3 regions of the Lentzea sp. NPDC059081 genome follow, and region 1 is predicted to be linked to each of the others. Evidence: predicted binding sites of a transcription regulator. Region 1 holds the regulator's gene; each other region holds the start of a gene.
What was found. Region 1 encodes HspR, which represses chaperone genes until heat shock. Its sites were predicted from a motif close to ANNTTGAGTNNNNNNNACTCAANNT; they were not measured.
Positions count from the first base shown of each region.

Region 2: clpB (ATP-dependent chaperone ClpB) is a predicted target of HspR. The motif match lies at 1,744-1,768, and genes of this name have one in related genera.
Region 3: lon (endopeptidase La) is a predicted target of HspR. The motif match lies at 8,196-8,220, and genes of this name have one in related genera.

Region 1 covers NZ_JBHYGW010000013.1:3,800-13,301, reverse strand. Annotated here, with positions in the region: gene ACFWV3_RS26320 ((Fe-S)-binding protein) at 1-597, opposite strand, end outside; gene ACFWV3_RS26315 (DMT family transporter) at 742-1,065, shown strand; gene ACFWV3_RS26310 (TetR/AcrR family transcriptional regulator) at 1,074-1,652, shown strand; gene ACFWV3_RS26305 (hypothetical protein) at 1,657-2,211, shown strand; gene ACFWV3_RS26300 (DUF4097 domain-containing protein) at 2,293-3,129, shown strand; gene dnaK (molecular chaperone DnaK) at 3,317-5,179, shown strand; gene grpE (nucleotide exchange factor GrpE) at 5,176-5,823, shown strand; gene dnaJ (molecular chaperone DnaJ) at 5,841-7,004, shown strand; gene ACFWV3_RS26280 (heat shock protein transcriptional repressor HspR) at 7,010-7,438, shown strand; gene ACFWV3_RS26275 (SDR family oxidoreductase) at 7,961-8,860, opposite strand; gene ACFWV3_RS26270 (helix-turn-helix domain-containing protein) at 8,950-9,502, shown strand, end outside.
Region 2 covers NZ_JBHYGW010000030.1:79,074-88,575, reverse strand. Annotated here, with positions in the region: gene ACFWV3_RS38850 (MDR family MFS transporter) at 1-1,397, shown strand, start outside; gene ACFWV3_RS38845 (VOC family protein) at 1,295-1,678, opposite strand; gene clpB (ATP-dependent chaperone ClpB) at 1,825-4,407, shown strand; gene ACFWV3_RS38835 (hypothetical protein) at 4,445-4,858, shown strand; gene ACFWV3_RS38830 (hypothetical protein) at 4,855-5,082, shown strand; gene ACFWV3_RS38825 (hypothetical protein) at 5,149-5,883, shown strand; gene ACFWV3_RS38820 (SDR family NAD(P)-dependent oxidoreductase) at 6,300-7,073, shown strand; gene pyrE (orotate phosphoribosyltransferase) at 7,113-7,667, shown strand; gene ACFWV3_RS38810 (DUF2784 domain-containing protein) at 7,727-8,095, shown strand; gene ACFWV3_RS38805 (TrmH family RNA methyltransferase) at 8,067-8,732, shown strand; gene ACFWV3_RS38800 (glycoside hydrolase family 76 protein) at 8,758-9,502, shown strand, end outside.
Region 3 covers NZ_JBHYGW010000035.1:41,674-51,175, forward strand. Annotated here, with positions in the region: gene ACFWV3_RS40605 (M48 family metallopeptidase) at 1-676, opposite strand, end outside; gene ACFWV3_RS40610 (alpha/beta hydrolase) at 747-1,643, shown strand; gene ACFWV3_RS40615 (ABC transporter ATP-binding protein) at 1,678-3,552, shown strand; gene ACFWV3_RS40620 (CatB-related O-acetyltransferase) at 3,549-4,181, shown strand; gene ACFWV3_RS40625 (patatin) at 4,238-6,118, shown strand; gene ACFWV3_RS40630 (hypothetical protein) at 6,272-7,300, shown strand; gene ACFWV3_RS40635 (SAM-dependent methyltransferase) at 7,273-8,067, opposite strand; gene lon (endopeptidase La) at 8,236-9,502, shown strand, end outside.

The DNA of each region.
Region 1 (9,502 bases):
GGGCAGGATCTGCGCGAGCGGCTGCGTCACGAACGACGTCCACAGCGGCGCGTCCTCGAGACCGCTCGACTGCTTGAAGGCCTTGACCAGGAGGATGCCGAGGCCCTCGATGACCACGACCGCCTCGACGAAGTAGGCGGAGCGGAAGCTCGACCCGGCGAAGCGGGAGATCCGGTCGGCCCGGCGCGGGTGGTTGAGCTGGCGGATGATCGCGAGCGCCACACCGCCGACGACGGTGCCGAGGCCCAGCAGCTCGACCAGCAGCAGCCAGATCGACCACGTGCCGATGACCGGCCAGTGGAAGTGCGGGTCGAACACCTCGCCGTAGGCCTCGAACAGGACGGCGGAGCCGATGAGGAAGCCCCACATCACCATCCAGTGCCACGGGGCGACCGAACGGAACTTGGCCATCCGCGTGTGCGCGACGAACTCGACGACCATCGTCTTCAGACGCGGCCAGAACGGCCCGAAGCGGGTCCCGTCCGGCTGACCGAGCCGGATGATCTTGATCATCTTCCAGACGCCGGTGACGAACACGCCCCAGGCGACGACGCTCACCGCTACGGCGACGAGTCCGAGAACCAGCTGGAGGGTCATGGCGGGAGTCTAGGACAGGTTACTCCTGAGTAACCACTTGGACGTGGCCGGTGTCTCCCCGCGTACCGGTCAAGATTCCACATCTTGATCGAAAACTTATGGAACAATCGTTCAGGTAGTTCGTCCAAACCCCTGGAGTCCACCGTGTTGTACGTGTATCTGGCCGCGGCGATCGTGGCCGAGATCGCCGCTACGGTGTCGTTGAAGCTTTCCGAGGGATTCACCAGACTGTGGCCGTCGGTCGTGGTCGTCATCGGATACGCCATCGCCTTCACGGCACTTTCGCGCGCGTTGAAGTTGGGTATGCCCGTGGGCGTCGCCTATGCCGTGTGGTCGGCTATCGGTGTCGCGTCCGTGGCGATCATCGGCTGGCGGTTCCTCGGCGAGACCCTCAACCCCACGATGGTCGTCGGCCTGGTCCTGATCATCGGAGGCGTGGTGACGCTCGAGCTCGGGAGGACGCACTGACCGCGGTAATGGAGCCCCAGAAGGTGGACGGCCGCAAGGCGCGGGGCGAGAAGAAGCGCCGGGCGATCATCGAGGCGACCCTGCGCGTGATCGAACGCGACGGCATCGCCGGCGTGACCCACCGCAGTGTGGCCCGTGAGGCGGGCGTGCCGACGACGGCGCCCACCTACTACTACGCGACGCTCGACGACCTCCTGATCGCCACGCTGCTGTGGTCGGCCGAGGTGCTGTGCGACGACATGCTGCAGATCGTCGCGAGCGGCGGCAGCGCGCGGGAGATCGCGAAGGTCATCGCCAAGTCGGTCGACGAGAACCGCGGCCGCACGCTCGCCGAGTACGAGCTGTACCTGTTGGCGGGCAGGCGTCCCGAGCTGAAAGCCGCCGCACGCCGGTGGCTCGACCTCGCGGTGGAGGCGGTCCGCCCGGCCGACCCGGTGGCGTTCCGCGCGTTCCTCGCCGCGATCGACGGGCTGCTGCTCCAGGGCCTCATCGCCGACGTCGCGCCGACCGAGGACGAGCTGGAGCCAATCGTGTCCTTCTTGATCCGCGGTCGCGACGATTTCACGGCCGCCGCGAGGGAAGAATGAGGCCATGAAGTTCGCGCGAGAGGTGTCCGGCATCAGCCACGGGGTGAGCCTGGGGCTCCTCGCGGCGCTCTACGTGCGCGACTCGCTGGCGTTGTCCGTCGACGTCGAGCCGCACGTGCCCGGCCTGGAGCCGTCGTTGCCGGTGCAGGTGCCCGCGGGCGTCGACCGCGCCGCCGTGACCGCAGAGTGGCCCGGCTGGTGGGCCGACGCGCTGGTCGCGTGCACGCGCGGCGCCGAACCCGCCACCCCCGAGGACGCCGCGGCGCTGCTGACCCGCCCCGCCTGCCACGCCGCCGCGCTCGCGCTGAAGCCGGGCATCGAGGAGCTGCACCGGGTGCAGAGCCCGGCCGCGCTGCCGATCGGCGACGTGCTGCGCGGTATCGAGTCGCGCATCGGCCGGTGGGCGCAGAGCGTGGAGCTCCACATCGTCGAGGTGCCGGTCGAGGGCCTGCTCTGGGAGCGCATCGCCCCGGCGCACGTGCTGGCGTCGACGAGGTTCCTGAACGACCCGGCGCGCACGGCGCCGGCGTTGCGCGCGGTGCTCGAAGACCTCGTCTAGGTCGGGGTAGGGAGAACCCCACCCCCGCTCCGGGGGCTCACTGCCGTGTCCCTGAGCAGGCTCACCTCTACTTTTGTGGGCATGATGAGGACAGCGCTGGTGGCGTTGGTGGCGGGGACGGTGCTCACGGCGCTGACGGGCTGTGGCATCCGCATCGTGGAGTACGAGTTCTCCGACGACCACGTGGTCGGGGAGAAGATCACGTCCGTGCGTGCGCGCAACGGGTCGGGGGACGTGACGATCAGGCACCAGCAGGGCCTGGCCGAAACCAAGATCCACCGCAGGGTGCAGCACAACAAGAACAACAAGCCGAGCGGGCCCACGCACCACGTCGAGGGCACCGTGCTGGTGCTGGACTCGTGCGGGGACCACTGCGAGGCCAACTACGACGTGCTCGTGCCCTCGGCCGACATCACCGTGGTCGGCGACGTGGGGTCGGGCGACGCGGTCGTCGAGGGGGTCGCCTCCGTCGAGTACTCGACCGGCTCCGGCGACGTCACCACGCTCGACATCGCCGGGGACGTCAAGGTCAACGCCGGGTCGGGCGACTTCCGGGCCACCAGGGTCGGTGGCACCGTGACCGCCGATCTCGGTTCCGGCCGCATCGAGCTGAACACGGTGAAGGGCAAGCTGCTCGCCGTCGCGCGGTCCGGCGACATCGACGGGTCGTTCCTGAGCGGCGACGTGATCGCCGACTCCGGCTCCGGCCGGGTCGAGCTGACCATGGCGGAGCCGAGGTCCGTCCGGGCCAACAGCGGCTCCGGTGACGTCAACGTGCGGGTGCCGGGAGGTCCCTACAAGATCACCGGGAACTCGGGCAGCGGTGACCGCGACATCCACGTCGCCACCGACCCGAACGCCTCCCTCGAGCTCAACCTGACCACCGGGTCGGGAGAGGTCCGGGTGTTCGCCATCTGAGACCCGTCCGGGGGGACTGTGTCGAGGGCCACTCCACAAGGGGTGGCCCTCGGTGCGTTCTGAGGGAACAACGCGAGCTTCCCGGCCGTTGGCACAGTCAGAAAGCTTGAGTCGGGTAGGCTCAAGGTTGAGCGGATGGCAAACTTGAGCCAGCAACGCTCAACAAGTACTAGCGGAAGGAACTCCAATGGCGCGTGCAGTCGGCATCGACTTGGGGACGACCAACTCCGTCGTCGCCGTTCTCGAGGGCGGTGAGCCGACGGTCATCGCCAACTCGGAGGGCTCGAGGACGACCCCGTCCATCGTCGCGTTCGCGAAGAACGGCGAGGTCCTCGTGGGTCAGCCCGCGAAGAACCAGGCCGTCACCAACGTCGACCGCACCATCCGTTCGGTCAAGCGCCACGTCGGCACCACCTGGAAGACCGACGAGATCGACGGCAAGCAGTACACCTCGCAGGAGATCTCCGCGCGCGTGCTGATGAAGCTCAAGCGCGACGCCGAGGCGTACCTGGGTGAGGAGATCACCGACGCCGTCATCACCGTCCCGGCCTACTTCGAGGACGCGCAGCGCCAGGCCACCAAGGAGGCCGGCCAGATCGCGGGTCTCAACGTGCTCCGCATCGTCAACGAGCCGACCTCCGCCGCTCTGGCGTACGGCCTCGACAAGGGCGAGAAGGAGCAGACCATCCTGGTCTTCGACCTCGGTGGCGGCACGTTCGACGTCTCGCTGCTCGAGCTCGGCGACGGTGTGGTCGAGGTCCGCGCGACCTCCGGTGACAACCACCTCGGTGGCGACGACTGGGACCAGCGCATCGTCGACTGGCTGGTCGAGCGCTTCAAGCAGGCGAACGGCATCGACCTGACCAAGGACAAGATGGCCCTGCAGCGGATCCGCGAGGCCGCTGAGAAGGCCAAGATCGAGCTGTCCAGCTCCAGCAACGCCTCGATCAACCTGCCGTACATCACGGTCGACTCGGACAAGAACCCGCTGTTCCTCGACGAGACGCTGTCGCGCGCCGAGTTCCAGCGGATCACGAACGACCTGCTCGAGCGCACCCGCGCGCCGTTCAACAACGTGATCAAGGACGCCAACATCTCCGTCGGCGACATCGACCACGTCGTGCTCGTCGGTGGCTCGACCCGCATGCCCGCCGTCGCGGAGCTCGTCAAGGAGCTGACCGGCGGCCGCGAGCCCAACAAGGGCGTGAACCCGGACGAGGTCGTCGCCGTCGGCGCCGCCCTGCAGGCCGGTGTCCTCAAGGGCGAGGTCAAGGACGTCCTGCTGCTCGACGTCACCCCGCTGTCCCTCGGCATCGAGACCAAGGGCGGCATCATGACCAAGCTGATCGAGCGCAACACCACGATCCCGACGAAGCGCTCCGAGACCTTCACGACGGCGGACGACAACCAGCCGTCCGTGCAGATCCAGGTCTTCCAGGGCGAGCGCGAGATCGCGGCGCACAACAAGAAGCTCGGCATGTTCGAGCTGACCGGCCTGCCGCCCGCCCCCCGTGGCGTGCCGCAGATCGAGGTCACCTTCGACATCGACGCGAACGGCATCGTCCACGTGTCGGCGAAGGACCTGGGCACCGGCAAGGAGCAGTCGATGACGATCACCGGTGGCTCCGCGCTGCCGAAGGACGACATCGACCGCATGGTGAAGGACGCCGAGGCCCACGCGGAGGAGGACAAGCGCCGCCGCGAGGAGGCCGAGGTCCGCAACCAGGCCGAGACCCTCGTCTACCAGACGGAGAAGGTCGTCAAGGAGAACGACGACAAGCTCCCGGCCGAGGTCAAGGAGAAGGTCAACGCCGCCATCGCGGAGGCGACCGAGGCGCTCAAGGGCACCGACATCAACGCCATCAAGACGGCGGTCGAGAAGCTCGCGACCGAGTCCCAGGCCATCGGCCAGGCGATCTACGCCAACGCGCCGGGTGCCGCCGGTGCCGAGGCCCCTGGTGCCGACGCGCCGGGTGCCGCGGGTGCGGGCGCCAAGAAGGACGACGACGTCGTCGACGCCGAGATCGTGGACGAGGACGAGAAGAAGTGACCGAGCCGAGGCACGCCGCCCCTGACGAGGAGCAGCCTCAGGTCGTCGTGAACGACCGGCGCCGGATCGACCCCGAGACGGGCGAGGTCCGGCCGCCGGCCCACGCGGCGCCAGAGGAGGGCCTTGCCGAAGGCACTGCTCCGGTTTCCGAAGAGCCCCTGGTCGCCGAGGTCGTGGACGAGGTGGCCGCCGAGCTGAAGACCCAGCTCGACGAGCGCACCGCCGACCTGCAGCGGCTCACCGCCGAGTACGCGAACTACCGCAAGCGGGTGGAACGCGACCGCGAAGCGGTGATCAACAACGCGAAGGCGTCCGTGGCGGGCGAGCTGCTCTCGGTCCTGGACGACGTCGAGAGGGCCGCCGCGCACGGCGACCTGACCGGCGCGTTCAAGGCCGTGGCGGACAAGCTCGTGTCCACGCTGGCCAAGACCGGCCTGCAGCCGTTCGCGCACGAGGGCGAGGCGTTCGACCCGTCGGTGCACGAGGCCGTGCAGCACAGCACGTCCCCGGACGTCGACGGACCGACGGTCACCGCCGTCCTGCGCCGCGGCTACACGTTCGGCGACAAGCTCGTCCGGCCCGCGCTCGTCGCGGTGACGGACCACGAGCCGGCACCCAGTGCCGCGCCGGCTGAAGAGAACTAGGGAGGAGGAGACGTCCGGTGAGTGCTAGGGACTGGATCGAAAAGGACTTCTACCGCGAGCTCGGCGTCTCCTCCGACGCGTCGGCGGACGAGATCAAGAAGTCGTACCGCAAGCTCGCCCGCGAGCTGCACCCCGACGCCAACCCCGGCGACGCCAAGGCCGAGGCCCGCTTCAAGGCGGTCTCCGAGGCCTACGGCGTGCTGTCGGACCCGGCCAAGCGCAAGCAGTACGACGAGGCCCGCCGCCTGTTCGCGGGTGGCGGTGGCTTCCCGGGCTCCGGCGGCTTCGGTTCCGGCGGCTTCGACGTCAACGACCTGTTCGGCCGTGCCGCGCAGGGCACCGGTGGCGGCGGCCTGGGCGACATGCTCAGCGGCCTGTTCAACCGGCGTGGCGGAGCGGCGGCCGGTTCGCCGACGCGCCCGCGCCGTGGTGAGGACGTCGAGACCGACGTCCGCATCGACTTCACCGAGGCGGTGAAGGGCGCGACCGTGCCACTGCGCCTGTCGTCCCCGGCCGCCTGCACGACGTGCAACGGCTCGGGCGCCAAGCCCGGCACCACCCCGCACACCTGCGCGACGTGCTCGGGTTCCGGCCTGGTCACCCGCTCGCAGGGCGCCTTCGCGTTCAGCGAGCCGTGCCGCGACTGCCGCGGCACCGGCCGGATCATCGACGACCCGTGCCCCGAGTGCGGTGGCGACGGCGTCAGCACCCGGACCCGCACGCTGACCGTGCGGATCCCGTCGGGCGTCGACGACGGCCAGCGGATCCGCCTTGCGGGACAGGGAGAACCCGGCCGCAACGGCGGGCCCTCCGGCGACCTGTTCGTGCGCGTGCACGTCAACCCGCACAGCGTGTTCGGCCGTCAGGGCAACGACCTGACGCTGAAGGCGCCGATGACGTTCTCGGAGCTCGCTCTGGGCACGACGTTGACCGTGCCGACGCTGGACGGCAAGGTGACCTTGAAGGTGCCCGCCGGCACGTCCTCGGGACGGGTGATGCGGGCGCGGGGCAAGGGGATCACGAAGCGCGACGGCACTTCCGGCGATCTCCTGATCACCCTGGAGGTCGCGGTGCCGAACAACCTCTCGTCCGAGGCCCGCAAGGCCCTGGAGGAGTACGCGGCGGTGACCGTGGACCACGATCCGCGCGGAGATCTGAACGCGCTGCTTGAAGGGCGGTGAGTTCCGTGGGTTTTCCGTTCCCTCCTGGGACTGACGAGGACACGCCGTTCTTCGTGATCTCGGTGGCCGCCCAGTTGTCCGGGTTGCACGCGCAGACCCTCCGGTCGTACGACCGGATGGGGCTGGTGTCGCCGGGGCGCACTTCCGGTGGCGGGCGGCGGTACTCGATGCGGGACATCGTGCTGCTGCGCGAGGTTCAGCGGTTGTCGCAGGACGAGGGTGTGAACCTCGCGGGGATCAAGCGGATCATCGACCTGGAGAACCAGGTGGATGCGTTGCGGATGCGCGTTGCCGAGTTGCAGCAGGAGCTTGCTCAGGCTTTGGCGGCGGCTGATTCGACGGCTGCTGCTGTGCATGCTTCTTATCGGCGGGATCTGGTGCCCATTCGGCAGGAGACCGCGCTGGTGGTGTGGAAGCCGAAGCCGCGCAAGTGAATCTTGTCGGACCCCCTGAGTAAAGTCGGGTTGATCAGGGGTCCATTTTTCAGGGGGACGCCTGCGTCAGCGTGTGGTTTGCGCTGGGGTGGTTGCGTTCCCCTGTTTTGTGCCTTCTGTTGCGTGCCCCCTGTGCGACCCTTGTTTCGTGGCGTTCCCCTGGTGCGGGCGGGGTGGTTGCGGTTGCGTGCTTCCCCTCAGGGGCTCTGCCCCCGAACCCCCGGCAATCTGATCGGGGGCCCAGCGCCACTCGCGGGTTGATGGCACGCCTGTTTGTGTTGGGCGGCTTGCTGTTTCGTAGTTTGGTTGCGTTGCGGTGGGGTCCCGTCACGAGTCGCACCAGGAGCGAGCCACAACGAGATGGGGGTGTCAAACAGCCGAAAAGCGTGGCCGTTTGACACCCCCATCTCGTTGCAGCGAGTGCTGTGGTGCGACTCGTGACGGGACCCCACCGCGGGCGCTCTTGGCTCAAAGCAAAGGGCTCGGCTTCGCCTTCGCAGGGGCTCGCCTTTGGTCTCGCGTCTACTTCTGTTCGAAGTAGAAGTCGGCTTCCAGGTCCTCCAGGAGGCCCGGTTCCTTCGGCTCCCAGCCCAGCAGTGCCTTGGTTTGCTCGGCCGACGTCGGGGCGTCGCGCGACACCATGAACGCCAGTGGGCCGAAGTGTTCCTGTGCGCGGTCTGCCGGGATGCTCTCGGTGGGCACGCCCAGCTTGCGGCCGATGGCCTCGGCGATCTCCTTCATTGTGATCGCCTCCTCTGCCACCGCGTGCAGGACCGAGCCGGCCGGTGCCTTTTCCGCTGCCAGGCGGTAGAGGCGGGCGGCGTCCAGGGTGTGGCCTGCTGACCAGCGGTTCGTGCCGTCGCCGGGGTAGCCGGAGACGCCGGTGGCTCGTGCGGTCCTGATCAGGATCGGGATGAAGCCTGCCGTGTCCAGGGCGCTGTGGACGGTGGGCGGGAGGACGACCACGGCGCCGCGGAGGTCGGTGGCGTCGATGATCTCGTTGCGGGCGGCGCCTCGGGGGCTGTCGCTCGGGACGCGTTCCTCTTCCGTGGCCGTGTGGCCCAGGCCCGAGTACGAGAGGGTGCCGCCGGTGCCGATCAGGGGCTTGCCGGTGCCGGACAGTTCGTCGAGGAACGTGCGGACCACGGCGATGTCGGCGTGGGCGGCGCCGGCGTAGTCGCCTGCGTACATCTCGTCGTGCTTGAACGCCAGGTGGATCACGGCGTCCGACTCGGCGGCGGCTTTGCGGAGCACGTCCAGGTCGTCGAGTGTGCCCAGCAACGGGGTGGCGCCCTGGGCGTCGACTTTGGCGGCGGAGGCGTCCGAGCGGGCCAGGCCCACTACCTGGTGGCCCGCGTTCAGCAGTTCCGGGACCAGGGCCGAGCCGACGTGGCCGCTGGCGCCCGTGACGAAGACCTTCATGAAACCTTCTCCTGCGACAAGTGATGGGACTTGGTCTCATCAACCGTAGCAGAGTGATGGGACTAAGTCGCATCACTTAGGATGGGGGCATGGGTCGATGGGAGCCGGACGCACGGGCGCGGTTGGTGGCGGCTGCGCTCGACCTGTTCAGCGAGCAGGGGTACGAGAACACGGCGGTCGCTCAGATCGCGGAGCGCGCGGGGCTGACGAAGAGCACGTTCTTCCGGCACTTCCGGGACAAGCGCGAGGTGCTGTTCGGGGGGCAGGACGAGCTCGCCGGGTTGATGACCGGGGCGATCGCCGCGACGCCGGTGGAGGCCGGGGCGTTGGCGGCGGTCGAGGCGGCGTTGGTGGCCACCGCGGTGACGTTCGGGGAGGAGCGGCTGTCGCACGGGGCGCAGCGGCTGGCGGTGATCGCGGGCAACGACGAGCTGCGGGAGCGGGCCGCGTTGAAGATGGTCGGGTTCGCCCTCGCGATGACCGGTGCGTTGAAGGACCGCGGGGTGCCCGAGCTGGACGCCGTCGTGGCCGCCGAGCTCGGGGTGCTGGCGTTCGACCGCGGGTACGTGCGGTGGCTCGAGACCGGCGGGGACTTCCGGGAGATCGCCCGCCGGTCACTCGGTGAGGTGTGTGCCGCCGCCA
Region 2 (9,502 bases), on a different contig from region 1:
TGGTCGGCTCCGTGTTGTCGGGGCTCAGTCAGAACATGGAGCAGCTCATCGCGTTCCGGGTCGTGCAGGGGCTCGGGATGGGTGGTGTGCAGGCGCTCGGGCAGGTTGTGGTCGGGGCGCTGTTGAGTCCGCGGGAGCGTGGGCGGTACAGCGGGTACACGGGCATGGTCATCTCGGCCGGGACGGTCGGTGGGCCGTTGGTCGGCGGGTTCCTCGTCGACTGGCCCGGGTGGCGGTGGTGCTTCTTCGTCTGCGTGCCGTTGGCGCTGGTGGCGCTGGCCGTGTTGCGCAAGACGCTGCACCTGCCGACGGTGAAGCGGCACGTGAAGATCGACTACCTCGGTGCCACGTTGATCACCGGTGGGGTGAGCCTGGTGCTGATGTGGGTGTCGTTCGCCGGCAAGGACTTCGCGTGGGTCTCTGGTGAGAGCGCGTTGTTCGCTGGCGGGGCGGTGCTGGCGATCGTGGGTGCCTACTTCGTGGAGCGGCGGGCGTCCGCGCCGGTCATTCCGCTGCACCTGTTCAAGAACCGGACCGTGGTGCTGGCGATGCTCGGGGGCGTGGCGGTGGGGACCGCGATGTTCGGGGCGTCGGTGTTCATGGGGCAGTACTTCCAGATCGCTCGCGGGTTCTCGCCCACCAAGGCCGGGTTGCTGACGGTGCCGTTGGTGCTCGGGCTGAGCATCTCGTCGACGGTCAGCGGGCAGTTGATCGCCAAGAGCGGGAAGTGGAAGAGCTACCTGGTGTGGGGCTCGTTCTCACTGGTCGCCGGGCTGGCGTTGCTCGGGACGATCGACCACTCCACGAACCTCGTGCTGATGGGGGCCTACCTGGCGCTGGTCGGTGTCGGGGTAGGGCTGACCATGCAGAACCTCGTGCTGGCCGTGCAGAACGGCGTGGGGATGGCGGATCTCGGGGCGGCCAGCTCCACGGCCACGTTCCTGCGGTCGTTGGGCGGGACGGCCGGCGTCTCGGTGCTCGGGGCCGTGCTGGCGGCTCACGTGAGCACGAAGACGCTCGACCGCGGCTCCCTCTCCCCGGTGGTGCGGGACTCCTACGGCGATGCGATGGGGCAGCTGTTCCTGATCGCCGCCGGGCTCGCGGTGTTCACGGTGATCGCGGTGCTGCTGATCAAGGAGCAGCCGTTGCGGGACTCCGTGGATGTCACTCCAACGGGTTCTGGTGCACAGACGGTCGCCACTGAACCTGATTCACCTGTGGATACTGACCAGCGGATTGTGGATAACCCGGCTCCTGCTGTGGACAAGCTGTTGGTGCTTTCGAGTGACGGTCGTCAGGAGGTCGCGGCGCGTTCGGCTGCGCTGCGTTCCACGCAGAACTCGTTGCCCTCGGGGTCGCGCATCGTCACCCAGCCCGTGCCGTCGGCCCTGCGCTGATCGTCGAAGACCGTCGCGCCCAGGGCGAGGAGGCGTTCGACCTCCTCGTCTCGGGTGCCGTCGGACGGTTGCAGGTCGAGGTGCAGGCGGTTCTTCAGCTCCTTGCCCTCCGGCACGTTGATAAACAGGTAGCGGATGCCGATCGGCAGCTCGATCAGGCACTCGGGGTCGCCCGGGTTGTCGTCGGCGTGCAGCGGGTGGCCGAGGACCTTGCTCCACCACGTGGCGATCTCGTAGGAGTCGCGTGCGTCGATGGTGATGCTGTGGATGATGGACGTCATGGGGTGATCTTCGCCCAACCCGGTCTCGCTGACGTGCGATTTTCGGGACGGCCGTCACGTTCTCGTAGTTGAGCGGAACAGACTCAACTTTTCTGACGTTGTGCGGGATGATGGTCCATGCTGGAGGCTGACCACGAGGTGGAGGAATGGACGCTTTCAACCCGACGACGAAGACGCAGCAGGCGGTTTCCGCCGCGGTCCAGGCCGCGACGCTCAACGGGAACCCGGACGTGGGGTCCGTGCACCTGCTCAGTGCACTGCTGGCGCAGACGGACGGGTTGACCGCGCCGCTGCTCGAGGCCGTGGGCGCCGACCCGACGCTCGTGCGCAAGGAGCTGGAGCAGCTCTCCCGGTCGTTGCCCAGCGCTTCCGGCTCGACGGTCTCCGCGCCGCAGCTCTCGCGCGACGCCGTGCGGGTGCTCGGCAAGGCGCAGGAGCTCGCGACCGAGATGGGCGACGAGTACGTGTCGACCGAGCACCTGCTGGTCGGTCTCGCGCAGCACGGTGGCCAGGTGGCCGACCTGCTGCGACGGCACGGTGCGACGCCCGACGCGTTGAAGGAGGCTTTCAGCCGTGTGCGTGGGTCGGCTCGTGTGACGTCCCCGGACCCCGAGGGCACCTACAAGGCGCTGGAGAAGTACGGCGTCGATCTGACCGAGCGCGCGCGCAAGGGCGAGCTCGACCCGGTGATCGGCCGTGACGCCGAGATCCGCCGTGTCGTGCAGGTGCTGTCGCGGCGCACCAAGAACAACCCCGTGCTGATCGGTGAGCCCGGTGTCGGCAAGACGGCGATCGTCGAGGGCCTGGCGCAGCGCGTCGTGGCCGGTGACGTGCCCGAGTCGCTGCGCGGCAAGAAGGTCGTGTCGCTCGACCTGGGCTCGATGGTCGCGGGCGCCAAGTACCGCGGTGAGTTCGAGGAGCGGCTCAAGGCCGTGCTGAAGGAGATCACCGACTCGGCCGGCCAGGTCATCACGTTCATCGACGAGCTGCACACCATCGTCGGCGCCGGTGCGACCGGGGAGTCGGCCATGGACGCCGGCAACATGATCAAGCCGATGCTCGCCCGCGGTGAGCTGCGCATGGTCGGTGCCACGACGCTCGACGAGTACCGCGAGCACATCGAGAAGGACGCCGCCCTGGAGCGCCGCTTCCAGCAGGTGCTGGTCGGCGAGCCGTCGGTGGAGGACACCGTCGGCATCCTGCGCGGGCTCAAGGAGCGCTACGAGGTGCACCACGGCGTGCGCATCACCGACGCCGCCCTCGTCGCCGCCGCGACGCTGTCCGACCGCTACATCACCGCGCGCTTCCTGCCGGACAAGGCGATCGACCTCGTCGACGAGGCCGCGTCCCGGCTGCGCATGGAGATCGACTCCCGGCCCGTCGAGATCGACACCGTCGAACGCGCGGTCCGCCGTCTCGAGATCGAGGAGATGGCGCTCGCGAAGGAGTCCGACCCGGCGTCGGTCGAACGGCTGCACGCGCTGCGCGCCGAGCTGGCCGAGAAGCGCGAGGAGCTGGCGGCGCTGACCGCCCGCTGGCAGAACGAGAAGGGCTCCATCGACCGCGTGCGTGATCTGAAGGAGCAGCTGGAGTCGTTGCGCGGCGAGTCCGAACGGGCCGAGCGCGACGGCGACCTCGGCCGTGCCGCCGAGCTGCGCTACGGCAAGATTCCGCAGCTGGAGAAGGAGCTGGGTGCCGCCGCGGAGTCCACTCAGGACGCCGCGATGCTGAAGGAGGAGGTCGGCCCGGACGACGTCGCGGACGTGGTGTCGGCGTGGACCGGCATCCCGGCGGGGCGTCTGCTGGAAGGCGAGACGGCGAAGCTGCTGCGCATGGAGGACGAGCTGGGCCGTCGTGTCGTCGGCCAGGCAGAGGCCGTGCGCGTGGTGTCGGACGCGGTGCGCAGGACGCGCGCCGGAGTCGCCGACCCGGACCGCCCGACGGGCTCGTTCCTGTTCCTCGGCCCCACCGGCGTGGGCAAGACGGAGCTGGCCAAGGCGCTGGCGGCGTTCCTGTTCGACGACGAGCGGGCGATGATCCGCATCGACATGAGCGAGTACTCCGAGAAGCACTCGGTGGCCCGCCTGGTCGGAGCGCCTCCCGGCTACGTCGGCTACGACCAGGGCGGCCAGCTGACGGAGTCGGTCCGCCGCCGCCCGTACTCGGTCGTGCTGCTGGACGAGGTCGAGAAGGCGCACCCGGACGTGTTCGACGTGCTGCTGCAGGTCCTCGACGACGGCCGCCTGACCGACGGCCAGGGTCGGACCGTGGACTTCCGCAACACGATCCTGGTGCTCACCTCGAACCTGGGCTCGCAGACGATCGTGAACCCGTCGCTGACCGAGCTCGAACGCCGCGACGCGGTGATGGGCGTGGTGCAGCGGCACTTCAAGCCGGAGTTCCTGAACCGGCTGGACGACGTCGTGGTGTTCCACGCGCTCGCCACCGAGGAGCTGACGTCCATCGTGGACATCCAGATCGCTCGCCTGGCGGACCGGCTGGCCGCGCGCCGGCTGACGCTGGAGGTCACGACGGCTGCCCGCGACTGGCTGGCGTTGAACGGCTTCGACGCGATCTACGGCGCCCGGCCGCTGCGGCGGCTCGTGCAGTCGGCGATCGGCGACCAGCTGGCGAAGGAGCTGCTGGCGGGTGAGGTGCGCGACGGCGACACGGTGCGGGTCGACGTGCTCGACGACCAGACGGGGTTGATCGTCGGCCGCACGGCGTGACGTCCGGATCCCCTGCGAGACCGGTAGGTTCGGTCTCGTGGGGGATCTTCGCTTCGTCCGGTACCAGGCGGTCGAGCCGAACGCGCGCGGGACCTTCCCGGGGATCTTCGGGCTGGTGAACGGCCTGCGGCGTGATGGGCGGCTCACCGCTGAGCAAGAGGCGTTCATGCGCGTGAACAACGCCTGGTACGACGCGGCGTACACCGATCCGTCGACAGTGGATCCGACGGTGTACGACCGCGAACTCAACCCCGGTGCCCACGCCTGGTTCAAGGCGGAGGCGACCCACCTGCTGGAGCGGGTGCACGGTTATCTCGCCCTTCTCGACGCGCACGGGGTGCGGTGGGCGCGGCTGACGTCGGACGCGCCCGGCAGGGTCGTCTACGAGGACGAGGTCCAGGTCGTCGTGGTGCCGGTCGCAACGCCAGCTTCACGAACCCCGCCACCGTGAGCCTGGCCGTGTACCAACGGCCCGGCGCAGCGGCGTGGTTCCGGTGCACCTCGCCGCACCTGATCGACCGGGTCTCCGGCTACCTCGCCGTCCTCGACGCCCACGGCGTTCCGTGGGTGCGGCTGGACCGCGACGACCCAGGCCTGATCGTCTACGCGGACGCTGAGCAGGTCGTCGTCGTTCCCCGTGAGCACCCGTGCGGCACCCCTCACCACCTCGAATAGGCACCTGCGGGCACGACGCGCGGAAGTGATCTTCGTTCCTCGCCCTCGACCCACTACGCTTCAGCTGTGGGCATACCGGCGTGGGTCTGGTTCACCGTCGCCGCGGTGGCGGGTGTGGCGGGGTTCGCCCTGCTCGCGACCGACCGGGCGCAACGAACCGCGCGTAATCGTGAACGGCGCCGTTGGGCTGCTCTGCGCGGCTGGCAGTTCGAGGAGACAGACCACGTGCTGCCGACCCGGTGGGAGGCCGGGGCCATCGCGTACTACGGCACCGGGCTCGCCCGTGACGTCGTCGCCGGCTCGACCTTCACCGCGGACGGGCGGCGGCAGGTCTACGTGCTCGACCACGAGACCAGCGGCAAGGTCAACTCCGTGCTGGTCGGCGTCCGGTGCCGGCGGGCGTTGTCGGTGGTGATCGAGCTCTGGCTGTCGACCGTGCCGTTCCAGCGCGACAACGAGAAGATGCCGATGCCCGACCTGCTCGGGCCGGTGGGCTCGCGGTACGCGTTCGTCACGGACGTGCCGGCCGCTCGCAAGATCATCACGCCCGACCTGATCGACGCCGCCGAGGAGATCGGCGGGGACGTCACGGTCGTCTGGATGGAGAACGACTGGGTGCTGGCCGCCGCGCCGCCCAACTCGTCGCCCGCGCGCCTCGAGCGGCTGCTGCGCGACGTCGGTGAGCTCGCGGACGTGATCGACCCGTTCGACCCCGACCCGTCGGAGGTCGAGGAACCGGTGTCCGAAGAGGACGAAGGTGGCGAGGTCTACCGGCCGTCGTTCGGTCGAAAGCAACAGTGAGTATTTGTACGGAGCGTGACGAACCGCACCGTAACCCGCTACCGCAAGCCCTCCACCAGCACGATTCCAATTAGTGACTAAAGTCCTGTGATCTAGATCACAGCACGCTCCGTGTAAAACATCCGAGTTTGATTCAGATACTCCCTTCGTAACACCGTCGTGTCCCCGAGCCCCCGGAAAGGGATCCACGATGTACGGAGGAAAAGCAGTTGCACCCGTTGCCGTCGCCGGCACGGCGTCCGTCGTGACGCTGGCCAACACCGGCGCGTCGGTCGGGTGGTTGCTCGCAGGTGGAGTCGCTCTGGTCATTTCCGGCCTCGCGCTGCGACTCGCGGTTCTCCGCCGCCCGGCGAAGAACGAAGTGTGATCATCGGCGGCCTTCGACCCCGGCGACTTTCCGACTACCGTGCGGTGGCATGCCAACCGCACTGGTGACCGGATCGACCGTCGGGATCGGGGCCGCCTTCGCCCGCAGGCTCGCGGCTGAGGGATATGACCTCGTGCTGGTCGCGCGCACCGCGTCCGCGCTCGAGGAGCTCGCGCAGCAGCTGCGCGACCGCCACGGCGTCCAGGTGGACGTCCTGCCCGCCGACCTCGGCGATGCCACCGACCGCGCCAAGGTCGAGGCCCGCCTCGCCGAGTCCGCCGTCGACCTGCTCGTCAACAACGCGGGCTTCGCCAACAGCGGCGAGTTCTTCGCCGCCGACGTGGAGAAGCTCCAAGCCCAGCTCGACGTGAACGTCGCCACGGTGCTGCGCCTGTGCCGGGCCGCGATCCCGCCCATGATGAAGCGCGGCAAGGGCGACGTGATCAACGTGTCCAGCGTCGCGAGCTTCCTGCCCGGCCGCGGCACCAGCTACAGCGCCGACAAGGCGTGGGTGACGACGTTCTCCGAGGGCATGGCGCTCGCGACGGAGGGCTCCGGCGTGCGGATCATGGCGCTGTGCCCCGGTTTCGTGCGGACCGAGTTCCACAAGCGCGCGAACATCGACATGTCCAAGACGCCCAACTTCCTCTACGTCGACGCCGACCGGTTGGTCCACGAAGGACTGCGCGACCTGCGCCGCGGCAAGCCGTTGTCGATTCCCGGCGGGCAGTACAAGGCGATCGTGACGATCTCGCGGCTGCTCCCGCGGGCGCTCGTGCGCAAGATGGCCTCCCGCATGGCGGGTGGGCGCGGACGCACGTGACGGCGGCGTGTGCGAAGGTAGCGACCTGTGCGAACTGAAGTGGTCTTGGACGCGAACGCGAAGTCGGAGCTCGCCCGTCTGGTGAGCGAGTTGGCCGTCGTGCACGGCAAGGTGACCCTGTCCAGTGGCAAGGAAGCCGACTACTACGTCGACCTGCGGCGGGCGACGCTGCACCACGCAGCCGCCCCGTTGATCGGCAAGCTCCTCCGTCAGCTCACGAGCGACTGGGACTTCGTCGCCGTGGGCGGTCTCACGCTCGGTGCCGACCCGGTCGCCTACGCGATGATGCACTCCGCCGCGGCCGACGGTGACGTGCTCGACGCGTTCGTCGTGCGCAAGGCCAGCAAGGCGCACGGCATGCAGCGCCAGATCGAGGGCATCGACGTGCGCGGGCAGCGCGTCCTGGCCGTCGAGGACACCTCCACCACGGGGGGTTCGGTGTTGACGGCCGTCACAGCGCTGCGCGAGCACGGGGCCGAGGTCATCGGCGTCGCCACGGTCGTCGACCGAGGTACGGGCGCCAAGGAGGCCATCGAGGCCGAGGGTCTGCAGTACCGCTACCTGCTCGACCTGGACGACCTCGGGCTGTCCTGAGGTTTTATCGAGAGCGCTGCGAGTCACCCCGTCCTAGTCTGGAGGGCGGGGTGGTGCGAATGGCCGGGTTGTTCGCAGAAGCGGTGGTGGTGCTGCACTTCACGGTGCTGGCGTTCCTGCTCGTGGGCGGGTTCCTGGCGTGGCGGTGGAGGTGGGTCATCTACCCGCACCTCGCCATGGGCGCCTGGGCGATCCTGAGCATCATCACGCCGACCGTGTGCCCGCTGACGGTGTGGGAGAACGACTTCCGCGTGATGGCCGGCATGCCGCCGCTGGAGACCGGGTTCATCGACCACTACATCGACGGCGTCTGGTACCCGGAGAGCGCGTCGACGCTGGTCCAGCTGGTGCTCGGGGCGGTCGTGCTGGCGTCGTGGATCGGCTTCTACGCTGGTGCGCGTGCTGCTCGAAGGCTTTCACACGGTTAAGCACGCGCTGCGCTTCGGCGCGGCCGTGGACCCGTTGCTCACCACGGACCTCGATGCCGCGGTGAAGCTCGCCGAGTCGCACGCGCCGGACCTCGTCGCCGCGTTCGCCCAGGCCACCGAGGTGGACCAGAAGGCGTTCACTCTGCGGGTCGGCCGTACGCACCCGACCGGTGTCGCCGGTTTCGCCGAACGGCCTGAGCTGCCGTTCGACCGCGGCGCACCGGTGGTGCTGCTCGACAACCCGCGCAACCTCGGCAACTTCGGCGCGGCCATCCGCGTGGCGGCGGGGCTCGACGCGGGCGGCGTGATCTCGACGGGCGACGTCGACCCGTGGCACCCCAACGTGCTGAGGGGGTCCGCGGGCCTGCACTTCGCGTTGCCGGTCGCCAAAGCGGAAAGCCTCGACTTCGCGGGCGAGCTGATCGCGTTCGACGCCGAGGGCGACCTGCTGAAGGGCCCGATCCCCGACGACGCCGTGCTGGCGTTCGGCTCGGAGCGCCACGGCCTGTCCGCCGAGGTGCGGGAGAGGGCCACCCGGATCGTGCGGCTGCCCATGCGCGACAAGGTCAGCAGTTACAACCTGACAACTTCTGTGGCCATGGGCCTGTACCACTGGGCGGTTCACCGAGCTTCTTGACCGATCAAGCACTCACGATGATCGGGTGGTGATCGCGAAACTGCTGGCGGCACGCGCGGGCGTCGCGGAGCGCGCGGTGTACTCCAGGCACCTGCGCCGGGTCTGGGGCGTGCCGGGCACGTTGCTGGGAGCCCGCGCGTGGCCCCCGCTGTTCCGGGACAAGCTGCACGCCAGCTTCAACTACTGGTGGCAGGCCCACCTGCTCGACTGCCTGGTCGACGGCTACCTGCGCTCGCCCACCGAGCTGCGCAGGGCCGCGGTCACCAAGGTCGTCCGCGGCATCCGGGTGCGCAACGTCCTCGGTTGGACCAACGACTTCTACGACGACGTCGCGTGGCTCGGCCTCGCCCTGCAACGCGCCGAGGAGCACGTCGGCGTGGCCAAGCCCAAGGCGCTGCAGGCCATCGCCGAACGGCTGCGCGACGGCTGGACCGACCACGCGGGCGGCGGCATCTGGTGGAAGCGCAACGACGACTTCAAGAACGTGCCCGCCAACGGTCCCGCCGCGATCTTCCTGGCCCGCCAGAACGAACGCACCGACCTCGCCCGCGCCCGGTCCACCGTGGACTGGATCGAGGAGCACCTGGTGGACGAGAGCAGCGGCCTCGCGTGGGACGGCCTGCACGTCCACCCCAACGGCGAGATCCGCGAGTACGAGAAGAACATCTACACGTACTGCCAAGGGGTGCTCATCGGCGCGTGCGTCGAGCTCGCGAAGCACGGCCAGCAGGACAAGTGGCTGGACAGGGCCGCGCGGACGATCACCGCCG
Region 3 (9,502 bases), on a different contig from region 1:
CCTGGGCGAGGAACGACGCGATGTCGACCTGGCCGCCGAGGTCGCCCGCGAGCGCGAGGTGCGTGCGCAGCGCGGCCTGCGGGTCCTGGCAGGCCAGCAGGCCCGCGCGGTCGCAGGAGAGCTCGGTCTTGCGCTGCCACTCGCGCAGCGCCGCGATGACCGCGCGCATGGCGATGGCGCCGGCGGGCACCCACGCGAACGACGTGGTCAGGTCGATGAGCCTGCGCAGCAGCGTGTTGTAGAGCGCGTGGCCCGACATCACGTGGCCCATCTCGTGGCCGATGACGAACCGCAGCGACTCGTTGTCGAGCAGGTCGACCGAGCCGGTGCTGATCACGATGAACGGCTTGTCGATGCCGTAGGTGTAGGCGTAGGCGCCCGCGCTGCGCTCGACGAAGAGCTCCGGCACCTCCGCGAGGTCGAACGCCGCCGCCACCTCGTTGCGGATGCGGTCGAGCTGCGGGTACTGCTTCGGGCCCACGCGCACGGAGGACGCCACCTGGAGCAGGCGCTCACCCCGTTCCGTGAAGGCTCCGGCGACCGCCTTGAGGATCGGCGCCACGGCGGGCACCGCCCTCAGCACCGCTAGGGCGCCTCGGTCGGCAGGATGTTCATAGGCGCGCGGGCTGATGCCCGGGAACCGCACCCTCGACGACTGCTCAATATCCCCCGTCACGCCATCCAGGTTAGACACGATCCGGACAAGGCTGCACGGAATCGGCGCAGGTCCGTTGCAAACTTGCGCGGTGAGCAGCGACGAAGACACCACCGTTCTGCCGTTGCGCGGCGGAGCGTCAGCCACCCTGGTCCGCCGCCGTGCCGCGGCCAACGACCGGGGCGCGATCCTCTACGTGCACGGCTTCGCGGACTACTTCTTCCAGGAGCACGTTGCCGAGCACTACACAGCTCAGGGCTACGACTTCTACGCCGTCGACCTGCGCGGATACGGGCGTTCGATGCTCGACGGCGAACTGCCGAACTACACGACCGACATCGAGGTGTACTTCGAGGAGATCGACGCCGCGATCGCGAAGGTTCGCGAAGAACACTCGCGGGTCGTGCTGATGGGGCACTCGACGGGCGGGTTGACCACGTCGTTGTGGGCGCACGAACGACGCGCGGGCGACCTCATCGACGCGTTGGTGCTCAACAGCCCGTGGCTCGACGTCGTCGAGCCGCCGTTCATGCGGCAGGTCGTGAAGCTGGTCGGACGGGTCGCGCCCAAGGCCAAGATCCGCGCGAACCTCGGCGAGGCGTACGGGTCGGCGATCCACAGCTCGCGCAACGGCGAGTGGGACTTCGACCTGAAGTGGAAGCCTCTCGCGGGATTCCCCGTGCTGGCCGGGTGGATCCGCGCGGTCCTGATCGCCCAGGAGAAGGTCCACAAGGGACTCGACGTGCGCGTGCCGGTGCTCGTGCTGCACTCCGACAAGAGCATGCTCAACGCTCGCGAGTGGAGCGAGGACGTGGCGAAGGCCGACGCGGTGCTCGACGTCGAGGGCATGCGCAAGTGGGGTCCGAAGATCGGATCATCGGTCAAGGTCGTCGAGATCAAGGCAGGCATGCACGACCTGTTCCTGTCACCGGAGCCGGTGCGCGCGGCGGCGCTCGCGGAGGTGGACGAGTTCCTGAAAACGGCTTGACCTCGTCATAGGTCGAAGTTCGAGACTTTCCGTCATGAGCATCGACTTCAACCACTGGTACGCGCTCGAAAGCGCTATGCAGGACGAGAAGAGCCGTCGGGTGAGCCGGGCGACGTTGAAGCGAGTCGCTCGGTTCGCCCACCCGCAACGACGGGCCGTGTTCGCGTTGCTGGCCACGAGCGCGGTCGCCGCGGTGCTGGCCGTGGCGTCGCCGGTGCTGGCCGGCCGGGTGGTCGACACGATCATCGGCGGGCGGGACTTCGGCCTGGTGGTGTGGCTCGCGCTGGCGATCGCGGGCGTGGCGGTGCTGGAGGCCGGGTTCTCGCTGGCGGAGCGCTGGCAGTCGGCGCGGGTCGGCGAGGACCTGATCCTGCGGCTGCGGCAGGCGGTCTTCGACCACGTGCAGCGGATGCCGGTGGCGTTCTTCACCCGCACCCGCACGGGCGCGCTGGTCTCCCGGCTCAACAACGACGTGATCGCGGCGCAGCGGGCGTTCTCCGAGACGATCTCCGGCGTGGTCACCAACGTGATCGCGCTGATCCTGACCCTGGCCGTGATGCTGACGCTGTCGTGGCAGGTCACGGTGCTCGCGATGGTGCTGCTGCCGATCTTCCTGATCCCGGCGCGGCGGATGGGCAAGCGCTTGGCGTCGATGCACCGCGAGGCGGCGAACCTCGACTCGGCGATGACGACCCAGATGACCGAGCGCTTCTCCGCGCCGGGCGCGACGCTGATCAAGCTGTTCGGCCGTCCCGAGCTGGAGAGCGCCGAGTTCGGGTCGCGGGCGCGGCGGGTGCGCGACATCGGCGTGCGGTCCGCGGTGGCGCAGTGGCTGTTCCTGGTGGCGTTGACGCTCGTGTCGTCGTTGGCGCTGGCGCTGGTCTACGGCCTGGGTGGCTGGTTCGTGTTCGCCGGGCAGATGGCGCCGGGCACGATCGTGACGCTGGCGCTGCTGCTGACGCGGTTGTACGCGCCGCTGACCGCGCTGGCCGGTGCGCGGGTGGACGTGATGACCGCGCTGGTGTCGTTCGAGCGGGTCTTCGAGGTGCTGGACCTGCCGCCGTTGATCAAGGAGAAGGAGTCGCCGGTCGCCGTTCCCGACGGACCCGTGTCGGTCGAGTTCGCGGACGTGCGGTTCGCCTACCCATCGGCGGACAAGGTCTCGCTGGCGTCGCTGGAGGAGGTCGCGGTGCTCGACACCCGCGGCGGCGAGGAGATCCTCGGCGGGGTGTCGTTCACGGCGGAGCCCGGCTCGCTGATCGCGCTGGTCGGCTCGTCGGGTGCGGGCAAGTCGACGATCGCCTCGCTGCTGCCCCGCCTGTACGACGCGGACTCCGGCGCCGTGCGACTGTCCGGTGTGGACGTTCGCGACCTGTCGTTCGCCTCGATCCGCGAGACCGTCGGCATGGTGACGCAGGACGGTCACCTGTTCCACGAGACGATCGGCGCGAACCTGCGGCTGGCCGCTCCCGACGCCTCCGACGAGGAGATCTGGGACGCGCTGCGCAGGGCGCGGCTGGCCGACCTGGTGTCGTCGCTGCCGGACCAGCTGGACACGGTCGTGGGCGAGCGCGGGTACCGGCTCTCGGGCGGGGAACGCCAGCGGCTGACCATCGCGCGCCTGCTGCTGGCCAAGCCGCGCGTGGTGATCCTCGACGAGGCGACCGCGCACCTCGACTCGCGGTCGGAGGCGGCGGTGCAGGAGGCGCTGGTGGAGGCGTTGGCCGGCCGGACGTCGCTGGTGATCGCGCACCGGCTGTCGACGATCAGGGCGGCCGACCAGATCCTCGTCGTCGACCGGGGGCAGGTCGTCGAACGTGGTACGCATGAGTCGTTGCTGGCCCTGGAAGGCCACTACGCCAAGTTGTACCGCACGCAGTTCAGCGAAGAGCCGATCGGAGCGCCGTGACCATCCCCTCGCCCGACAACCTCTACCCGTTGCCCGACTACCCGCGCACGGTGCTCCTCAAGCCGTTGGTGAAGAACCCGCAGATCGAGATCGGCGAGTACACCTACTACGACGACCCTCATCACGCCGAGCAGTTCGAGCAGCGCAACGTGCTCTACAACTTCGGCCAGGAGAAGCTGGTCATCGGCCGCTACTGCGCGCTGGCCGAGGGCGTGCGGTTCATCATGTCCGGCGCCAACCACCGCACCGACGGCGTGTCGACGTTCCCGTTCACGATCTTCGGCGGCGTGTGGGGCGAGAAGACCCTGGACATCGCGCTGGGGGCGGCCAGCCGCGGCGACACGGTGGTGGGCAACGACGTCTGGATCGGCTACCAGGCGCTGATCATGCCGGGCGTGCGCATCGGCAACGGCGCGATCATCGCGTCCGGCTCGGTGGTGGTGTCGGACGTGCCGGCCTACGGCGTGGTCGGCGGTAACCCGGCCCGGTTGCTGAAGAAGCGGTACGGCGACGACGAGATCGCGTTGTTGGAACGGACCGCGTGGTGGGACTGGCCGGTGGAGAAGGTGACCGAGCACGTCCGCGTGATCATGGCAGGAACTCCGGCGGAGCTGGCGGAGCTCGCCTGAGGGCTGTCCGGGTGAACTTCACGGACGCCTCGCACCGGCCGCGAGATCATGAGCGCATGGAGTACGACCGCTACTGCGACCTGACCATGCGCGGAGGCACGACCAGCGGGGTCGTCTACCCGCTGGCCGTCGCGTCGCTGGCGCGCCACTACGAGTTCAAGCAGATCGGTGGCGCGTCCGCGGGCGCGATCGCGGCGGGGTTCACCGCCGCCGCCGAACGCGGGCGTGCTTCCGGTGGCTTCGACAAGTTCGCGAAGCTGATCGACTGGTTCACCTCTGGCACGGGCGCGGACCGCTGGCGGATGGCGCAGCTGTTCCAGCCCGCGCAGAAGACCCGTGCGCTGTACCGGATCGTCGTCGCGAGCATGCAGAAGCGCGGCACCACCGGGCGCAGTGCGATCTCATGCCTGTTCTTCGCGTTCCTGGGCGCCGTGGGGTTGCGCGCGAAGGCGGTGCTCGGGCTGATGGCGTCGCTGTGGCTCGGCGGCCCGGTGCTGTGGTCGGCGTTGCTGGCGCCGTCGTCCTACGCCACCTGGCTCGGCGTGCTGGTGGTCGTGCTGGCCGTGGCGTGCGTGGTGATGGTGCTGTGGCCGTTGAAGGCGAGTCTGCCCTGGGCCGCGTGGGTCGTGGCCGCCGTGCCGCTGGTGCTGGGACTGGCGTTCTCGCGGCACTACGCGACGGCGGCGGTCGCCCTGCTGGTGTGGCTGGTGCTCTCGCTGGCGGCGGTCAGCGCGTTGATCGTCACGTACGGGTACGCGATGCAGAAGTTCCTCAGGGACAACGCGCGGTCCATCCACTTCGGACTCGTGCCGGGCACCGGCGACTTCAAGCCGTCGCTGCTCGACCGTCTGGCTGGCGTGCCGAAGTCGACCGGCGTGCCGCCGCTGGCCGACTGGATCGCGGACACCCTCGACTCGCTGGCGGGCACCGAGGAGGCGCTGACGTTCGGCGACCTCGGCGACATCAACCTCGTGCTGATGACGACCGACGTGTCCGAGGGGCGGCCGTACCGGCTGCCGTTCAAGGAGAACTGGCAGTACTGCGACGAGTGCCTCGGGTACGTGCTGCCGGGCCGGGTCGTCGAGCAGCTGAACGGTCCCGCCGGCGACGCGAAGTGCCCGCTGCACGAGCACATGCCGTTGCGCGACCTGCCCGCACGCGAGAACCTGCCGGTGGTGCTGACCGTGCGGATGTCGTTGTCGTTCCCCGGCCTGATCGCCGCCGTGCCGCTGGTGCGGGACGGGCGCGTGCACTGGTTCTCCGACGGCGGCATCACCAGCAACTTCCCGATCCACTTCTTCGACGCGCTGCTGCCGCGCTGGCCCACGTTCGGCCTGAGCCTGCAGCCCTACCCGAACGGCGACACGAACGAGGTCTGGCTGCCGGAGCAGGACGCGTCCACGTCCGGCACGCGCTACGCGTCGCTGGGCTCGATGCCGGGCTTCCTGCTGTCCATCCTGGACACGTTCCTCGACTGGCGCGACACCATGCAGTCGGCGCTGCCGGGCTACCGCGGCCGCATCGCGCACGTCCGCCAGTCCGCCGACGAGGGCGGCTCGAACCTCTTCATGCCCCCGGACACCATCCGCCGCCTGGCCCTGCGCGGCCAGCACGCCGGCGACCTGCTGCGCGAACGGTTCCAGCAGCAGCACAACACCGACCGCTACCGCTGGATCCGCCTCCGCATGGCCCTGCGGGAGTACCAGGAGCTCGGCGAGCAGGCCGCGGACCGCGACGCGCTGTACGACGAGGTGCTCGCCCGGTTCGAGATCCCGGCCGAGCTGCACGAGTGGTTCCGCACTCCCCCGTCGGACGGCGACCCGTTCCGCGCGGACATCGAGGTGGCGCTGGACCACGTCGGGCGGTTGAAGGAGGACGGGCCGTTCGACGGGGCTCCCCCGGTGGACCCGGACCTGCGGCTGACGCCGCCGGAGTAGCCGATCAGGGCCAACGGCCTTGACCTGCCGCGCTAACCTGGGTCCATGACGCGATTTAGCCGCCCCCGACCTGCGTGGGTGGCGCGCGCCTAGAACCTTCCCGTCGGTCGGGGGACTCCGCATCCCACCGGACCGGAAGAAACGGGAAGTCCCATGTACCGCACCGAAGAGCTCGTGCACGCCCTGACCGTCCGCGACCTCACCGACCCCGCGCAGGGCCCGCACGCGATGCAGCTGCTCATCGCCGACCTGAAAGCCGTCCTCGACAACCCGGTCGAGGTCCGCCACCACCCGCTCGTGCCGGTGGAGCACAACTACGAGCTCCTCGGCTACCCGGCGGACGCGGTCACCCGCGAGGCCCGCTACACCAGGTACGTCAGCGAGACGTGCATGTTGCGCAGCCACACCACGGCGATGATCCCGCCGGCGCTCAAGGACGTGACGCCCGATGTCACGCTGCTCTGTCCGGGCCTGGTCTACCGCCGCGACACCGTCGACCGGCTGCACACCGGCACGCCGCACCAGCTCGACATCTGGCGGGTGAGCACCGAACAGGAACCGCTCGAGGACCTCATCCACACCGTCGTCACCACGTTGCTGCCCGGCAAGCGTTACCGCACAACGGAAGCAGAGCACCCGTACACCACGCACGGCAAGCAGATCGACGTGGAGCACGACGGCGCGTGGGTCGAGATCGGCGAGTGCGGGCGGGCCGCGCGGCACGTCCTCAAGGACCATCCGCACGGGCTGGCGATGGGCATGGGGCTCGACCGGGTGCTCATGCTGCGCAAGGGAGTGCCGGACATCCGCCTGCTGCGCAACGGCGATCCGCGCATCGCCGGCCAGATGCTCGGCCTCGACGCCTACCGGCCGATCTCACGGCATCCGGCCGCCATCCGGGACATCTCGATCGTGGCGGACGTCCACGACGACGTCGAGACGCTCGGCGACCGCATCCGCGCGCTCGTGCCGGAGGACGTCGTCGAGGAGATCGAGATCCTGAGCGAGACACCCGCTGAAGAGCTGCCGGAACACGTCCGGCAACGGCTGGATGCGCTGCCCGGTCAGAAGAACGTGCTCATCCGCGTGACGATGAGGGCGCCGGAACGCACCCTCACCGACCGCGAGACGAACGCGATCCGGGACCGCCTGCTTCAGGGCTTGCGGGCGACGGCGCCGTAGATGCCCGTGCGGTCCTCGTAGGAGTCCGGGCGCCAGTCGTTGACCGCGACGACGCCCGGCTCCAGCATCTCCATGCCGTCGAAGAACCTGGTGACCTCGGCGTGCGTGCGCATGGTCAGCGCGTTGTCCGAGCTGTTGTAGATCTTCTTGATCTGGTCGGCCTCCGCGCGCTCGTCGTCGGTCAGGCTGTCCCAGCTCGCGTGCGTGATCGCCAGGTACGAACCGGACGGCAGGTCGGACAGGTACGACGCGACGGCCTCGTACGGCTTGTCCGAGTCGGGGACGAAGTGCAGGGCGGCGATGATCAGCACGCCGACCGGGCGGGAGAAGTCGAGCACCTCGCGGGCGCCGTCGATGACCGACGAGGTGGCGCGCAGGTCGGCGAGGATCGCGCTGGCGTTCGGGTTGTCGGCGAGCAGGGCGTTGGCGTGCGAGACGGCGACCGGTTCGAAGTCGACGTAGACGACGCGGGCGTCCGGGTTGTCCTGCTGGGCGATCTCGTGGACGTTGCCCACGGTCGGGATGCCCGAGCCCAGGTCGAGGAACTGGTCGACGCCCTCGGCGACGAGGTGGCGGACGACCCTGCGCAGGAACGAGCGGTTCGCCTGCGCGCTCTGGGCCACGCCGGGGAAGTGCTGCTCCACCTGCTTGGCGGCGGCGCGGTCGGCTTCGAAGTTGTGCGAGCCGCCCAGGTAGTAGTCGTACATCCGCGCCACGCTCGGGCGGGTGACGTCGACCGTGGACGGGACCCACTTCAGCTCTTCCATCACGCCCGCATCCTCACCCCTGCGCCGCACGGGTGTCCACCGCCGGGCGCCCCAACGGCGATCAAGTCCGCCTATCGAGGCCGCTCGCTCACAGCGAACACCTCGGGGGAACACCACCCCGCTGAAGTTGGTTGAGCGGTACAGACTCAACTTTGGAGGGTGATGGAGATGGGCGAGACGTTGGCCCTGCCGGTGCTGCCGCTCGATGACGTCGTGGTGCTCCCCGGCATGGTGGTGCCGGTCCGCATCTCCGGCGCGGACGCCAGTGCCGAGGCCCGTGCGGCCGTGGACGCCGCCACGACGGCCGCGAATCATCAAGTGCTGCTCGTCCCACGACTGGACGGCAAGTACGCCCCCGTGGGCACGCTGGCCGAGATCGAGCAGGTCGGACGCCTGCCGGGCGGTGAACGCGCCGCCGTCGTGCGCGGCACCAAGCGCGTGCGCATCGGCACGGGCACCACGGGGCCGGGCGCGGCGCTGTGGGTGAACGCGACGATCGCGGACGAGTCCGAGATCACCGACCGCACCCGTGAGCTCGCGAAGCAGTACCGCGCGATCGTCACGAACATCCTGCAGACGCGCGGCGCGTGGCAGATGGTCGACTCGGTGCAGCAGATCACCGACCCGTCGGCGCTCGCCGACCTGGCGGGCTACGCGCCGTACCTGGACGAGAAGCAGAAGATCTGGCTGCTGGAGACGTCCGACGTCACCGAGCGGCTCGAGAAGCTCGTCGAGTGGGGCCAGGCGCACCTGACCGAGCTCGACGTCAACGAGACGATCGCGAAGGACGTCAAGGAAGGCGTCGAGAAGCAGCAGCGCGAGTTCCTGCTGCGCCAGCAGATGGCCGCGATCCGCAAGGAGCTGGCCGAGCTCGACGGCAAGCCCGCCACCGAGCAGGAGGACTACCGCGCCCGCGTCGAGGCCGCCGAGCTGCCCGAGAAGGTGCTCAAGGCCGCGCTGGCCGAGGTCGACAAGCTGGAGCGCACCTCCGAGCAGTCGCCCGAGGTGGGCTGGATCCGGACGTGGCTCGACACCGTCCTCGAGATGCCGTGGAACGAGCGGACCGAGGACTCCTACGACATCAAGGCGGCGCGTGAGGTCCTCGACGCCGACCACGCGGGCCTCGATGACGTGAAGCAGCGCATCACGGAGTACCTGGCCGTGCGCAAGCGCCGTGCCGACCGCGGCATGGGCGTGGTGGGCGGGCGTCGTTCCGGCGCCGTGCTCGCGCTGACGGGCCCTCCCGGCGTCGGCAAGACGTCGCTCGGCGAGTCCGTGGCACGGGCGATGGGCCGCAAGTTCGTCCGCGTCGCCCTGGGCGGCGTGCGCGACGAGGCCGAGATCCGCGGCCACCGCCGCACGTACGTCGGCGCGCTGCCGGGCCGGATCGTCCGCGCGATCAGCGAGGCCGGTTCGATGAACCCGGTCGTGCTGC